2 regions of the Roseateles paludis genome follow, and region 1 is predicted to be linked to the other one. Evidence: predicted binding sites of a transcription regulator. Region 1 holds the regulator's gene; the other holds the start of a gene.

The links. The regulator FNR, encoded in region 1, switches genes on or off when oxygen is low (the NO sensors DNR and NnrR bind a similar motif). The targets are predictions, from matches to a motif close to TTGATNNNNATCAA.
Region 2: ABDJ85_RS02415 (OmpW/AlkL family protein) is a predicted target of FNR. The motif match lies at 4,853-4,866, and genes of this name have one in related genera.

The regions. Positions count from the first base shown of each region.
Region 1 covers NZ_JBDPZD010000002.1:486,480-494,210, forward strand. The annotation lists gene hemN (oxygen-independent coproporphyrinogen III oxidase) at 1-1,128, opposite strand, end outside; gene fnr (fumarate/nitrate reduction transcriptional regulator Fnr) at 1,257-2,006, shown strand; gene ABDJ85_RS08145 (hypothetical protein) at 2,019-2,312, opposite strand; gene ABDJ85_RS08150 (hypothetical protein) at 2,312-2,539, opposite strand; gene ccoG (cytochrome c oxidase accessory protein CcoG) at 2,572-3,990, opposite strand; gene ccoP (cytochrome-c oxidase, cbb3-type subunit III) at 3,990-4,889, opposite strand; gene ABDJ85_RS08165 (cbb3-type cytochrome oxidase subunit 3) at 4,882-5,031, opposite strand; gene ccoO (cytochrome-c oxidase, cbb3-type subunit II) at 5,037-5,654, opposite strand; gene ccoN (cytochrome-c oxidase, cbb3-type subunit I) at 5,669-7,105, opposite strand; gene ccoS (cbb3-type cytochrome oxidase assembly protein CcoS) at 7,136-7,300, opposite strand; gene ABDJ85_RS08185 (heavy metal translocating P-type ATPase) at 7,351-7,731, opposite strand, start outside.
Region 2 covers NZ_JBDPZD010000001.1:516,319-524,049, forward strand. The annotation lists gene ABDJ85_RS02390 (DNA glycosylase AlkZ-like family protein) at 1-305, shown strand, start outside; gene ppk2 (polyphosphate kinase 2) at 376-1,536, shown strand; S-adenosyl-L-homocysteine riboswitch at 1,609-1,684, shown strand; gene ahcY (adenosylhomocysteinase) at 1,763-3,160, shown strand; gene ABDJ85_RS02405 (TlyA family RNA methyltransferase) at 3,160-3,906, shown strand; gene metF (methylenetetrahydrofolate reductase [NAD(P)H]) at 3,903-4,739, shown strand; gene ABDJ85_RS02415 (OmpW/AlkL family protein) at 4,991-5,608, shown strand; gene ABDJ85_RS02420 (TonB-dependent receptor plug domain-containing protein) at 5,730-7,731, shown strand, end outside.

The DNA.
Region 1 (7,731 bases):
GCTGCGGCGCAGCAGGTCATCGCGGCTCAGGGCCAGGCCGCGCTGGGTCGGGAACTGACCGCGCCGCACGGCGTCGTAGTACTCGTCCAGGGTCTTGGCGTTCTGGCTGTAGGTGGCGCCGATGCGGGCGATGGACGACACCCCCAGGCCGATCAGGTCAGCGTCCGGCTGGGTGGAATAGCCCTGGAAGTTGCGGTGCAACCGGCCCTGGCGCTTGGCGATGGCCAGGCTGTCGTCACGCTTGGCAAAGTGGTCCATGCCGATGTACTCGTAGCCAGCGGCCAGGAAGTCACTGATGGCGCCGGCCAGCATGGTCAGCTTGTCACCCGCCGGCGGCAGCAACTCGGCCACGATGCGGCGCTGCGGCTTGAAGCGCGCCGGCAGGTGGGCATAGCCATAGAGGGCGATGCGGTCGGGCTGCAGCGCGCAGACCTGCTCGATGGTGCGGCGGAAACTGACCGGCGTCTGCTGCGGCAGGCCGTAGATCAGGTCGACATTGATGGAGTCGAACTTCAATGCCCGGGCGGCCTCGACAAGCGCCTGCACCTGCTCGGGCGGCTGGATGCGGTGCACCGCCTTTTGCACTTCGGGGTCAAAGTCCTGGACGCCGAAGGACAGGCGGTTGAAGCCCATGGCCTTGAGCCGTGCCAGGCGACCGGCGTCAACGGTGCGCGGGTCCACCTCGATGGACAGCTCGGCGCTGGGCACGAGCTTGAAGCGCTTGCCGATCTCGGCCATCAGCTGCACAAGCTCGTCGTCGCTCAGGAAGGTGGGCGAGCCCCCGCCCAGGTGCAGTTGCGACACCTGGATGCCGGGGCCCAACTCGGCCCGGTAGAGATCCATCTCGGCGTAGAGCACGGCCAGGTATTCAGCCGCACGCTCGTGGTGCTTGGTGATGATCTTGTTACAGGCGCAGTAGTAGCAGACCGACTCGCAGAACGGGATGTGGACGTAGATCGACATCGGCGCGCCGGGCACGCGTTGCTGCAGCGCCAGGCGGTGCTGGTCGGCCTGGAAAGCCTCGACGAACCGATCCGCCGTTGGATAGGAGGTGTATCGTGGCCCCGAGATGTCATAACGCCGCAGCAGTTCGGCGTCGATTTCTGGAGAGAGGACGGTCGATGTCATGGGGCGAATGTGCCCGAGCACCCGCCTCTCCCGGTTGACGTGGATCAACGGTGGCGTTGCAGCGCAATGCCCATTTGCTGTGCGCGCCCATGGTCATTCACGGACTTAAACCAGCATAATTCTTTGCCATGCAGAACAGCACGCCCCACAGCACGCCCATTCGCCCGGTCGAGTCGCTGCAAGTCGCCTGCGCGTCCTGCAATCTTCGCGAGCTCTGCCTGCCCCTGGGCCTCTCGACGAACGACCTGGACCGGCTCGACACCCTGGTCAACCGACGACGCACCGTCCCCAAGGGCGAGCAGTTGTTCCGCAGCGGTGACAACTTTGCGGCGCTTTACGCGGTGCGCACCGGCTTTTTCAAGACATCGGTCACCAGCGAAGACGGGCGTGACCAGGTCACGGGCTTCCAGATGGCGGGCGAACTGCTGGGGCTGGACGGCATCAGTACCGACCGGCACCACTGTGATGCCACCGCGCTGGAGGACTCCTCCGTCTGCGTGATCAACTATGCCGACCTGGAGTCGCTGTCCCAGCACTTCACGGCGCTGCAGCACAGCTTCCACAAGATCATGAGCCGCGAGATCGTGCGTGACCAGGGCGTGATGCTGCTGCTGGGCAGCATGCGCGCCGAGGAGCGTCTGGCGGCCTTCTTGCTGAACCTGACCGAGCGCCTGGAGGCGCGCGGCTTCTCCGGCACGGCCGTGGTGCTGCGCATGACGCGCGAGGAGATCGGCAGCTACCTGGGTCTGAAGCTGGAGACGGTGAGCCGCACCTTCTCCAAGTTCCAGGACGAAGGGCTGTTGGAGGTCAAGCAGCGCCAGATCCGCGTGCTGCGGGCCGACGCCCTGCAGCAGATGGTGGCCAACGCCACCCGCTGAGCTGGGCGCCGGTTATCGGGGCCAATTCGGCGCGCTGCGGCGCCCGGGTTCCTCGTGGTCGGGCAGTTGCACCAGCAGCGCCGTCATGCTGCAGGCGATGGTGGTGACCAGCCAGAAGATCAGGAAGCTGACCGAGTAGATCGCTGAGCGCGACCACTCGATGGCCTCGCCGCCGAACCAGTGCAGGTCCTGCGGGTCGATGACCGAGAACACCAGGCCCTCCAGCACCCCCGCCATGACGAAGGCCGGCCAGATGCTGGCCATCAGGATGCGGGCAGCGCGCCCGGCAGCCTGCTGCCCGTCCATCAGCGTTGCCCGCCCGTGGCAGCGTGGTTGCGGGCCGTGATGGCAGGCTGCTCGGCCACGTCATCGGCAGCCACCTGGCGGGTTTGCACCGGCGGGTCAGGGTGACGCAGCGCCAAGGAGAGGGTGAAGAAGCTGGCGATGACCACGGTCAGCGGGCCGCCGACAACGAGATACATCATCGGCTCGCGCCACCAGGGGCGGCTGGCTTGGGTTGGGGCTTCACTCATGGTCTCGTTCTCCGATCCGGTCTGTGTCGCCGCTATCGCGGCACCACAAAGGTGGTCTTCTCATTCAGGTGTTCGCCGCCATCGGCCTCGACACGGAAGCTCATGGGGTGGGCGCCAGGCTTGAGGCCATGCCCGGGGGGCAGCCTCACCCCGAGCGAGACCCAGCGTGCTTGCGCGGGGCCCACCTCGATGTCACGCAACTCAGGCGTCACGACGAGGCTGGGAAGGCCTTGCGCGGTGACGCTGAAACGCTGCACGCGCTCGCTGGCGTTCATCAACTGCAGGCGGTAGAGGTTCTCGATGTAGCCGTCCTCGACCTGGCGGGCCAGGGTGGCGCGGTCGCGCACGACATCGGCCCGGAAGCTGTGGCGCAGGGTCAGGCTGGCCACCAGCGCCGCAAAGATCAGCACCAGCACACTGCCGTAGATGAGCACGCGGGGCCGGAACACGCGGCGCCAGCGTTGCCCGGCCGACAGGTGCTGGGCGATGCCGTTCTGGGTGTCATAGCGGATCAGGCCACGCGGGTAGCCGACCTTGTCCATCACGCCATTGCACACGTCGATGCAGGCCGCGCAGCCGATACACTCGTACTGCAGGCCATTGCGGATGTCGATGCCCGTTGGGCAGACCTGCACGCAGAGCTTGCAATCGACGCAGTCGCCGACACCTTCGGCTCGGGTCTCGCCCTTCTTCTCGCGCTTGGCACCGCGCGGCTCGCCACGTTCGACGTCGTAGCTGATGATCAGCGTGTCCTTGTCGAACATCGCGCTTTGGAAGCGCGCATAGGGGCACATGTACTTGCAGACCTGCTCGCGCATGTAGCCGGCGTTGCCATAGGTGGCAAAGCCGTAGAACAGCAGCCAGAAGCTCTCCCAGGGCCCGAGCGACAGGTGCAGCACTTCATGGCCCAGGGTCAGGATGGGCGTGAAGTAGCCGACGAAGGTGAAGCCCGTCCACAGGCCGATGGCGATCCAGACCGCCTGCTTGCCGGACTTGCGGGCCAGCTTGTTCAGCGTCCAGGGGCCGCTGTCGAGGCGGATGCGCGCATTGCGGTCGCCCTCGAACCAGCGCTCCACGGCCATGAAGATCTCGGTGTAGACCGTCTGCGGGCAGGCATAGCCGCACCACAGCCGCCCGGCCACCGCCGTGAACAGGAAGAGCCCGTAGGCCGAGATCAGCAGCAGGACCGTGAGATAGACGAAGTCCTGCGGATAGAGCACCAGGCCGAACAGATAGAAGCGCCGCGCGCCCAGATCGAACAGCACCGCCTGGCGCTCGCCCCACTGCAGCCAGGGCAGGCCGTAGTAGAGGATCTGCGTGAAGGCGACGAGGGCCCAGCGCCAGCCGGCAAACCAGCCGCTGACAGCGCGCGGCTGGATCTTGTCCTCAGACCGGTACAGCCGGACGGTCTGCTCAACGGTCTGTTTCACGGGCGCGGGGCCTTGCGTCATCAGCGAGCGTTGGAGAAGCCCCAGACATACGCCGCGAGCACGCGGATCTGCTCAGGCGTCAACTTCTCGCCATGGGCGGGCATGACATTGGTCTTGCCGTTGTTGACCATGGCCATGACGGCGTCTTCGCCCCAGCCGTGCAGCCAGGTCTTGTCGGTCAGGTTGGGCGCACCGAGGGCGGTGTTGCCTTTGCCGGCCGGGCCGTGGCAAGCCGCGCAGACAACGAACTTCTCCTTGCCCAATTGGGCGGCCAGAGAGTTGTGCGGGCTGTCCGACAGCGAGAGCACGTAGTTGGCAACGTTCTTCACGTCCTCCGGCGAGCCGACGGCGGCGGCCATGGGCGGCATCTGGCCCTGGCGGCCCTTGGTGAGGGTCTCGACGATGTTGTCGTACTCGCCGCCCCAGAGCCAGTCCTTGTCGGTCAGGTTGGGGAAGCCCTTGGAGCCCTTGGCATCACCACCATGGCAGCCGGCGCAGTAGTTGCCGAAGAGGCGCTCGCCAATGCCGCGAGCCTCGTTGTCGGCCGCGAGCTGCGCAGGCGTCATGCTGGCAAAGCGCTGGTAGACCGGGGCCATGGCCGCACGCGCGGCGGCGGTGTCGCGGTCGTGCTCTGCCACGCTGGACCAGGCCAACGTGCCCTTGGCGCTACCGAGCCCGGGGTAGAGCGCCAGGTAGGCGCCGGCAAACAGCACGGTGATCACGAACAGCCCCATCCACCACATGGGCAGCGGGTTGTTGAGCTCGCGCAGGTCTTGGTCCCACACGTGGCCCGTGGTGTTGTCGTTCGCCATCGGGCGGCGGCGTGCCGCAACCAACAGGATGGCAATGCAAAAGACCAGGCCGATCACCGTCACAGCGGCAATGAAGGTTGACCAGCCGTCGCTGAAAAAGTCACTCATGGCGATCCTCCTCCTGGAAAGGCAACAAGGCGTCCTGCTCGAAGCTCGCGCGGTTGCGCGCCGACCAGGCCCAGATCAGGATGCCGACGAAGGCAGCGAATGACAGCAGGGTCACGGCAATTCTTAAATCGTTGAGTGTCATGGCGATCACTTGACGGCAGTACCGAGGACTTGGAGATAGGCCACCAGGGCGTCGAGCTCGGTCTTGCCGGTCACAGCCTTGGCGGAGTCATTGATCTCCTCGTCGGTGTAGGGAGCCCCGAGGGTGCGCATGGCCTTGAGGCGGACGGGCATACCGGCGGCATCCACCGGCGAGCGCTCCAGCCACGAGTAGGCGGGCATGTTGGACTCGGGCACGAGATCGCGCGGGTTGTTGAGGTGGACGCGATGCCACTCGTCGCTGTACTTGCCACCCACGCGAGCGAGGTCCGGGCCGGTGCGCTTGCTGCCCCACTGGAAGGGGTGGTCGTAGACGAACTCACCCGCCAGCGAGTAGTGGCCGTAGCGCAGGGTCTCGGCCTGCAGCGGGCGGATCATCTGCGAGTGGCAGTTGTAGCAACCCTCGCGGACATAGATGTCGCGCCCAGCCAGTTGCAAGGCGGTGTAGGGCTTGAGGCCCGCCACCGGCTGCGTGGTGGAGCGCTGGAAGAACAGCGGGACGATCTCGACGATGCCACCGATCGCGACGGTCAGCAGGATCAGCACGATCATCAGAAAGTTGCTGGTCTCGATCTTTTGGTGGCCATTGACGGCGTGATTGCTCATGGTTCTTGCTCCTCTCAGGCCTGGGCCGCCACGGCGGGGATGCGCACCAGTTCAGGCTTGCCTGCCTGCACGGTCTTGATCACATTCCAGGCCATCACACACATGCCGCTCAGGTAGAGCAGGCCCCCGCCCAAACGGATCACGTAGAAGGGATAGGTCGCCTTCACGCTCTCGACGAAGGTGTTGACCAGGGTGCCGTCGGTATTGGTGGCACGCCACATCAGGCCCTGCATCACACCGGCAATCCACATCGCGGCGATGTAGAGCACGATCCCGAGCGTGGCCACCCAGAAGTGCAGCTCGATGGCGCGCTTGGAGTACATCTCCGTGCGGCCCACCATGCGCGGGATCAGGTGGTAGAGGCAGCCCATCGAGATCAGGCCCACCCAGCCCAGCGCACCGCTGTGCACGTGGCCGACCGTCCAGTCGGTGTAGTGGCTGAGGGCGTTGACTGTCTTGATGGACATCATCGGGCCCTCGAAGGTGCTCATGCCGTAGAACGACAGGGACACGATCAGGAACTTCAGGATCGGGTCGTCACGCAGTTTGTGCCACGCACCCGACAGGGTCATGATGCCGTTGATCATGCCGCCCCAGGACGGCGCCAGCAGCACCAGGCTGAACACCATGCCCACGCTCTGCGCCCAGTCCGGCAGCGCCGTGTAGTGCAGGTGGTGGGGGCCCGCCCACATGTAGGTGAAGATCAGCGCCCAGAAGTGGACGATGGAGAGCCGGTAGCTGTAGACCGGACGGCCCGTCTGCTTGGGGATGTAGTAGTACATCATCCCCAGGAAGCCGGCCGTGAGGAAGAAGCCCACGGCGTTATGGCCGTACCACCACTGCACCATCGCGTCCTGCACCCCGGCATAGGCCGAGTAGCTCTTGGTCAGTGAGACCGGGATGGCCGCGCTGTTGACGATGTGCAGTAGCGCCACGGCGATGATGAAGGCGCCGAAGAACCAGTTGGCCACATAGATGTGCCGGATCTTGCGCGTGCCCACCGTGCCGAAGAACACCAGCGCATAGGCCACCCAGACGACGGCGATCAGGATGTCGATCGGCCATTCGAGCTCGGCGTATTCCTTGCCCTGGGTGAAACCCATCGGCAGCGTGATGGCGGCCGCCAGGATGACGAGTTGCCAGCCCCAGAACGTGAACCAGGCGATGGCCGGCGCGAAGAGGCGCGTCTGGCAGGTGCGCTGGACCACGTGATACGAGGTGGCGAACAGCGTGCAGCCGCCAAAGGCAAAGATCACTGCATTGGTGTGCAGCGGCCGCAAGCGGCCATAGCTGAGCCAGGGGATGCCCAGGTTGAGTTCGGGCCAGGCAAGCTGGGCGGCGATCACCACACCCACCAGCATGCCGACCACGCCCCACAGGACGGCGGCCAGCGCGAAGGCCCGTACCGGGCCGTCCTCATAGAAGTTATTGCGTGTCAGGTCTTGAGACATCGTGCGTCCTCATTGCAAGCAGGGTCATTCTTAAGGTTCAACGTGGTCGCGGTCTTGATCCGAATCAAGGAGAGGCTGACGGCCCTGTGATTCGAGCTCGTCGAACTGCCCGCTGTGCACCGCCCAGCCGAACACGCCCACGATGACCAGCAGCAACACCACGGAGAGCGGGATCAACAAATAAAGGATGTCCACGGATGGTCTCGTCAGGCTGATGTCAGAGGCTTGAAGTCAAGCGCGCGCTGTCACGGTCGAGCAAGTCGCCGCGCATTGGCCACCACCAGCACCGAGCTGGCAGCCATGCCGATGCCTGCGGCCAGCGGAGGCAGCCAGCCGGCCAAGGCCAGCGGCACGCAGGCCAGGTTGTAGAGCAGGGCCCAGCCGAGGTTCTGCCGCAGCACGCGCTGCGTCAGGCGCCCGCGCTCGCGCGCCCAGGGTAGGTCGGTCAATCGGTCAGAGACCAACAGCAGGTCGGCATTGGCACGGGCCAGGCCAGCGCCCTGCCCCATCACCACGCGCACATCGGCGGCGGCCAGCACGGGGGCATCGTTGAGCCCGTCGCCCACCATCATCACGCGGCGCCCCTGGGCCTGCCAGGCGCGCACGCGCGCCAGCTTGTCGGCCGG
Region 2 (7,731 bases), on a different contig from region 1:
AGGTGCGCCTGCTGGCGCCGTTTGACCCCGTCGTCTGGGACCGCCGCCGCTTCGAGCTGCTGTGGGGCTGGGCTTACCGCTTCGAGGCCTACACGCCGGCGGCGAAGCGCGTGCGCGGCCACTACGCGCTGCCGTTGCTGTGGCGCGACCAGGTCATCGGCTGGGGCAACCTCAAGGTGGTGGGCGGCCAGTTGCAGCACGAACTCGGCTTTGTGAATAAGCGCCCGCGCGAGCGCGAATTTGCCGAGGCACTGGACGCCGAACTGGCCGCCTTGCGCGGCTTCCTCGGCCTGGACGCGGCTTGATGACGATCAAACCGGCGGCAGCCGGCCAGGCGGAGCATGGATGGTTTCAGCCCTCCTGCAGTCCACCTCCATGACAACAGCACCCCGCCCTCGCACTCAAGCTCGCACCCCCCGCAAGACCTCACGCCCGGTCAGCAGCGGCGACACCGCCCCGCGCCTGAACGGTGCCGGCATCGAGCAGCACCAGGTCAGCCGCGCCGTCACGCGCAAGCAGGCCGTGCAGGCCGAGACCCTGGCCGAGCTGCTGCGCCGCAATGCGCGTGCCGAGCGCCCGGCCGCCGCGCTGGCCGAGGAGCTCAAGGTGCTGCTCGAAGGCACGTCGGACGACGAGCGCCGTGCCCTGCGCCGCGCGCTGCAACAGCATGAGGACCCGGCCAAGCCCGACCCCAACGGCGAGGCCGACACCGCCCTCAGCGCCGGCTGGCGCACGGGCGCCTACCCCTACCAGAACCTGCTCTCACGCAAGAGCTACGAGAAGCAGAAGTACCGGCTGCAGGTCGAGCTGCTCAAGCTGCAGGCCTGGGTCAAGGAGACCGGCGCGCGCGTGGTCATCCTCTTCGAGGGGCGTGACGCGGCCGGCAAGGGCGGCACCATCAAGCGCTTCATGGAGCACCTCAACCCCCGGGGTGCGCGCGTGGTGGCGCTGGAGAAACCCAGCGAGGTCGAACGCGGCCAGTGGTACTTCCAGCGCTATGTGAACCACCTGCCCACGGCGGGCGAGATCGTGCTCTTCGACCGCAGTTGGTACAACCGCGCTGGGGTCGAGCGCGTGATGGGCTTTTGCTCCGAGCACGAGTACCAGGAGTTCCTGCGCCAGGCGCCCGAGTTCGAGCGCCAGCTGGTGCGCTCGGGCATCCACCTCTTCAAGTTCTGGTTCTCGGTCAGCCGCGACGAGCAACGCCGCCGCTTCAAGGAGCGCAAGCTGCACCCGCTCAAGCAGTGGAAGCTCAGCCCCATCGACATGGCCAGCCTCGACAAGTGGGACGACTACACCCGCGCCAAAGAGGCCATGTTCCTGCACTGCGACACCAGTGACGCGCCCTGGACCGTGATCAAGAGCGACTGCAAGAAGCGCGCGCGCCTCAACGCCATGCGCTACGTGCTGCACCGCCTGCCCTTTGCCAACCGCAACCTGGAGCGCATCGGCCCCGTGGACCCGCTGATCGTCGGCCGGCCGGCCTTGGTGTCGCCGCGCGGCGAGGACGTGCTGGCGGCCACGTCGGCCGGCTGACGCGGAACAAGCCTCCCCCGGCCGTGCATTTCGCCCGGCCGGGCGGCGGGCGTCCGGCCTAGAATGCGCCCTCTTTCCGAGGAGCGTTGCAACCTCTGTCCTAGAGGCCAGGCTCGGAAATCTTCATCTGCAACCGCGCTCACCCGCTGGCCCAAGCGTGCCGGGGTGATCGACTTGATCCTTCTGCATGCGCGCCCAGCGGCTTCAGTCGCTTGAAGGAGCTCGCATGTCCGCCACCCCCTACATCGTCAAAGACCTCAGCCTTGCTGACTGGGGCCGCAAGGAAATCGCCATCGCCGAGCACGAGATGCCGGCGCTGATGGCCATCCGCCGTGAATACGCCGCCAGCCAGCCGCTCAAGGGCGCGCGCATCACCGGCAGCCTGCACATGACCATCCAGACCGCCGTGCTGGTCGAGACCCTGCAGGCGCTGGGGGCCGATGTGCGCTGGGCCTCCTGCAACATCTTCTCGACCCAGGACCATGCCGCCGCCGCGCTGGCCGCCAAGGGCACCCCCGTGTTCGCTTACAAGGGCGAGACCCTGGAGGACTACTGGGACTACACGCACCGCATCTTTGAGTTCGGTAGTCAAGGCCCGAACATGATCCTGGACGACGGCGGCGACGCGACGCTCTTGATGCACCTCGGCCAGAAGGCCGAGAAGGACCTTGGCGTGCTGGCCAACCCCGGCAGCGAGGAAGAGCGCGTCCTTTTCGCCGCCATCAAGGCCAAGGTCGCGGCCGACCCGACCTGGTACACCCGCATGGCCAGCCAGATCATCGGCGTGACCGAAGAGACCACCACGGGCGTGCACCGCCTGAAGGAAATGGCTGCCAAGGGCACGCTGCTGTTCCGCGCCATCAACGTCAACGACAGCGTCACCAAGAGCAAGTTCGACAACCTCTACGGCTGCCGCGAGTCCCTGGTGGACGGCATCAAGCGCGCCACCGACGTGATGGTGGCCGGCAAGATCGCCGTCGTGGCCGGCTATGGCGACGTGGGCAAGGGCTCGGCCCAGGCGCTGCGTGCGCTGTCGGCCCAGGTCTGGGTGACCGAGATCGACCCCATCTGCGCGCTGCAGGCCGCGATGGAAGGCTACCGCGTCGTGACGATGGAATACGCCGCCGACAAGGCCGACATCTTCGTCACCACCACCGGCAACAAGAACGTCATCCGCCACGAGCACATGGCCGCGATGAAGAACAACGCCATCGTCAGCAATATCGGCCACTTCGACAACGAGATCGACGTCGCCTCGCTGGAGAAGTACCAGTGGGACGAGATCAAGCCGCAGGTGGACCACGTCATCTTCCCGGACGGCAAGCGCATCATCCTGCTCGCCAAGGGCCGCCTCGTGAACCTGGGCTGCGGCACCGGCCACCCGAGCTATGTGATGAGCAGCTCGTTCGCGAACCAGACGATTGCGCAGATCGAGCTCTTCGCCCACAAGGACGCCTACGACATCGGCAAGGTCTATGTGCTGCCCAAGCACCTGGACGAGAAGGTCGCGCGCCTGCAGCTGACCACGCTCAATGCCCAGCTCACCGAGCTGACCGAGGAGCAGGCCGCCTACATCGGCGTGCCCAAGTCGGGTCCCTACAAGCCCGACACCTACCGGTACTGATGAGAGCCGACCAACTCCTCGTCGCCCAGGGCCTTGCGCCCTCGCGCTCGGCTGCCCAGCGGCTGATCACGCAGGGCGCCGTGGAGTGGGCGGCAGCGGGTGGCTGGGTAGTGGTGAAGAAGGCGGGCGAGGACTTGCTGGAAGGCGTCGCGCTCCGCGTCACCGACGATGCCGAGCTGCGCTATGTCTCGCGCGGCGGGCTCAAGCTCGAAGGTGCCTTGCGGCACACCGGCCTGCATGTGGCCGGCGAGACCGTGCTGGACCTGGGCCAGAGCACCGGCGGCTTCACCGACTGCCTGCTCGCCGCCGAGGCACGCCATGTGGTGGGTGTGGATGTCGGCCACGGCCAGCTGCACGCCCGTCTGCAGGCCGACGCCCGCGTGACCGCGCTGGAAGGCGTCCACGTCCGCGAGCTGGGTGCGCTGCAGCAGCACGTGCCCACGGGCGGCTTCCCACTCATCGTGGGCGACCTCAGCTTCATCTCCATGATCGACAGCCTGCCCCACCTGCTGCCTTGGCTCGCGCCCCATGGCCAGCTGCTGCTTCTCATCAAGCCGCAGTTCGAGCTCGGCCCACAGGCCATCGGCAAGGGCGGCTTGGTCAAGGACGAGGCCGACTACCCCCGCCTCGAAACCCGCGCCCGCCTGGCCTGCACTGCCCTCGGGCTCAAGGTGCTGGACTACTTCGACAGCCCCATCACCGGCGGTGATGGGAACCGTGAATTCTTCTTGCACGCTGCACGATGACCACCCCGATCTCGTTTGAATTTTTCCCTCCCAACACCCCCGTCGGCACCGAGAAGCTCAAGACCGTCGTGCAGGAGCTGGGCGCCTTGAAGCCCCAGTACTTCAGCGTCACCTATGGCGCCGGCGGCTCCACGCGCGAGAAGACCCTGAGCACCGTCACCGACATCGCCGCCGCCGGCTACGAGGCCGCGCCACATCTGTCGTGCATCGGCTCCACGCGCGAGAGCATTGCCGAGATCCTGGCCACCTACCGCGCCCAGGGCATCCGCCGCCTCGTCGCCCTGCGTGGCGACCTGCCCAGCGGCACCGCCACGGCCGGTGAGTTCCGCTATGCGTCCGAGCTGGTGAGCTTCATCCGTGAGACCCAAGGCCCCGACTGGCACATCGAGGTCGCCGCCTACCCCGAGGTCCACCCCCAGCAGCGCTATGCGGCCAAGGACCTGCAGCACTTCGTCGACAAGATGAAGGCCGGCGCCAACGGCGCCATCACGCAGTTCTTCTTCAATGCCGACGCCTACTTCCACTTCGTGGACGAAGCGCGCAAAGCCGGCGTCACCCAGCCCATCGTGCCGGGCATCATGCCCTTCCACAACTACGGCCGCATCGCCCAGTTCGCCCAGCGCGACGCCATCGACATGCCCCGTTGGGTCGCCATGAAGATGGAAGGCTTCATGGACGACGCCGCCTCCATCCGCGCCTTCGGCCTCGACGTCATCGCCCAGCTGTGCGAGCGCCTGATCGCCGGCGGCGCACCAGGCCTGCACTTCTACACGCTCAACCAGTCGGCGCTGACAGTGGAGCTGTGCAAGCGGCTGGGGCTGGGCGCGCGCTGAAGGGCGCCGGTAAATGCCCGGGTAAGCGCCCGGGTAAGTGACCGGGCAAGCGCTCAGGTAGAGGCCCGGTCAAGCCCGCCGTTGCCCAAACGCTGCGTTTGCGAGCCAAGGGTTTGACCTAGGGCAAATCCAGACTCGCGACATGGGTAGCGGCTGGCCCATGTTGCGCTGCATCAAATTGAGCGAATGAGCACGGGCGTGCAATGACTTCACCCCCGGGACGAACCCGGTTTTCATAGGAGTTGTCATTCATGTCCAAGTTCTCGACCCTCGCTGCCCTTGCCACCGCCGTTGCCGCCCTCGTCGCGCCCAGCCTCGCCTCCGCTCAGGAAGGCCCCTGGATGGTCCGCGCCCGCGTGCTCAACCTGGATTCGGCCAACAAGGACAGCACGGGTCTGGGCCTCTCGGTCAACAACAAGACCTTCCCGGAGGTCGATATCAGCTACTTCCTGGCCCCCAATGTGGCGGCTGAGCTGATCCTGACCTACCCGCAAAAGCACACTCTCTATTCCAACGGCGCCGAGATCGGCTCGCTCAAGCACCTGCCGCCCACGCTGACCCTGCAATACCACTTCAGCCCCACCAGCACCGTGCGGCCCTATGTGGGCGCCGGCCTCAACTTCACCAACTTCTCGGCCGTGAAGTTCGCGCCCGCCGTGGCCACCGCCCTGAGCCCCAGCATCAAGCACAACAGCTTTGGCCTGGCCGCCCAGGTGGGCGTGGACTTTGAGGTGAGCAAGGGCCTGTACCTGAACCTCGACCTGAAGAAGGTGTCGCTCGGCACCAAGGTCTACTCCAAGGGCACCGAGGTGGGCACGTTCAAGGTCAACCCCGTGCTGGCCAGCGTGGGCCTGGGCTGGCGCTTCTAAGCGCACCCGTTGCCCCAAACGCCGGGCTGGTTTGCAAAGCTAAGCAAACGCCCGGCAAAGCGCTCATGTCCATGAGCGCTTTGCGCTTTCTGCACCCAAGGTGCCACTGAGAATCGCGGCCATGCGCCGCCTTCTCCTCATTGCCTGCCTGCTGGCAGGGCCCGCCTTGCTGGCGCACGCGCAGCCCAGCCCGAGCAGCCCGAACGGCGCAGCGGTGCCGGCCACACCGGCTGCGGCGGCCCCAGCGGCCAGTTCTGCCGCCCTGAACCGCCTGGACCGCGTCGAAGTCAGCGGCGGCCCCACCGCCAGCAGCCGGCGCCGCCTCAGCACCGCCAGCAAGATCGTCATCGACCGCGAGGAGCTGGACCGCTACGGCGACACCGTGCTGGGCGACGTGCTGCGCCGCCTGCCCGGCGTCACCATCGGTGGCCGCCCCGGCCGGGGTGGCGACATCCGCATGCGCGGCCTGGGCAGCGGCTTCACGCAGATCCTGATCGACGGCGAGCGCGCCCCGGCCGGCTTTGCCATCGAGGACCTGCCGCCCGACCAGGTCGAGCGCATCGAGGTCTACCGCGCCCCCACAGCCGAGACCGGCACGCGGGCCATTGCCGGCACCATCAACATCATCCTGCGCGAGCCGCTGCAGAAGTCCAACCACGAGCTGCGCCTCAGCGCCGGCATGGACCGCCGCGAGCCCCAGGCCGACTTCAGCTGGACGCGCAACCTCAAGTGGGGTGGCACCAGCGGCGACGATTTCGTTGGCGCCGTCTCCGTCAACGGCGGCACGCGGCAGCGCTTCAACAACATCGACTCCGGCACCCGCATCCTCGACACCGAGACCGGCGAGGTGCTGGAGCAGACCACCCAAGTCGGCGTGAGCCACGGCCGCAACAGCAACCTCAACGGCAACGCGCGCCTGCGCTGGAAGGTGAGCGACACCCTCAGCTTCAACCTCGCGCCCTTCTTCGCCTTCTCGCAGAACGAGAGCACCAGCCAGACCAATGCCGAAGGCACGCGCTTTCGCGACAACCATGGCGACAGCGACGGCCGCATGCACAACGTGCGCCTCAACCTCTCGGCCAGCTACCGGCCCCAGGTGGGCGAGACCTTCGACCTGCGCATGGGGCTGGGCGGCTTCAAGGCCAGCAACAACAGCCACCGCCGCGACACCCAGACCTACGCCGGCACCACCACCCAGCGCCTGCAAGACGACGCTAGCTCCAGCACCGAAGACCACGCCAGCCTCGGCGGCAAATGGAGCCTCAAGACCGCGCAAGAGCACCAGTGGGTGACGGGCGCGGAGGCCGAGCGCAGCGCCCGTGACCAGGTGCGCGACACCCTCGTCAACGGCCTGCCCCTGCCCGGCCTCGTCAAGTTCGGCAACCTGCTCGGCTCACGCAGCCTGCGCTTTGCCACCTACACGCAAGACGAGTGGAGCCCCACCAAGCAGTGGTCGGTCTATGCCGGCATCCGCTATGAGCGCATCGAGACCACCGCCGACGCCGCCGGCAGCCTGCCCGAGACGCGCAATGTCTCCTCCGTCACCTCGCCGCTCTTGCACCTGCTCTGGAAGCCCGACGCCTTCCCCAAAGACCAGGTGCGCCTCAGCCTCACGCGCAGCTACCGCTCGCCCAACCTCAACGACCTGATCGCCCGGCCCAGCATCAATACCACCTACCCCGAAGGCCCCAACTACCAAACCTACGCCGACCGCGCCGGCAACCCCGACCTCAAGCCCGAGCTCGCCACCGGCATCGACCTCAGCCTCGAACACTGGCTGCCCACCGGCGGCATCGTGTCGGGCAGCGCCTTCGTGCGCGACATCCAAGGCGTGATCCGCAACCAGGTGCTTTTGGAAACCGTGAGCTGGGACAGCGCCCAGCGCTGGGTCAGCCGCCCGCGCAACATGAGCAGCGCCCGCACCATGGGCCTGGAGTTCGAGATCAAGGCCCGGCTCGACGAGCTGTGGGACAACATTCCGCCCGAGCTGCAACTGATGCTCGTGCGCTTCAACATCGCCGCCTTCACCAGCAGCGTGCGCGGCATCCCCGGCAGCAACAACCGCCTCGACCAGCAGCCGCGCGGCAGCCTCAACTTTGGTGTGGACCACCGCTGGAAGGCCC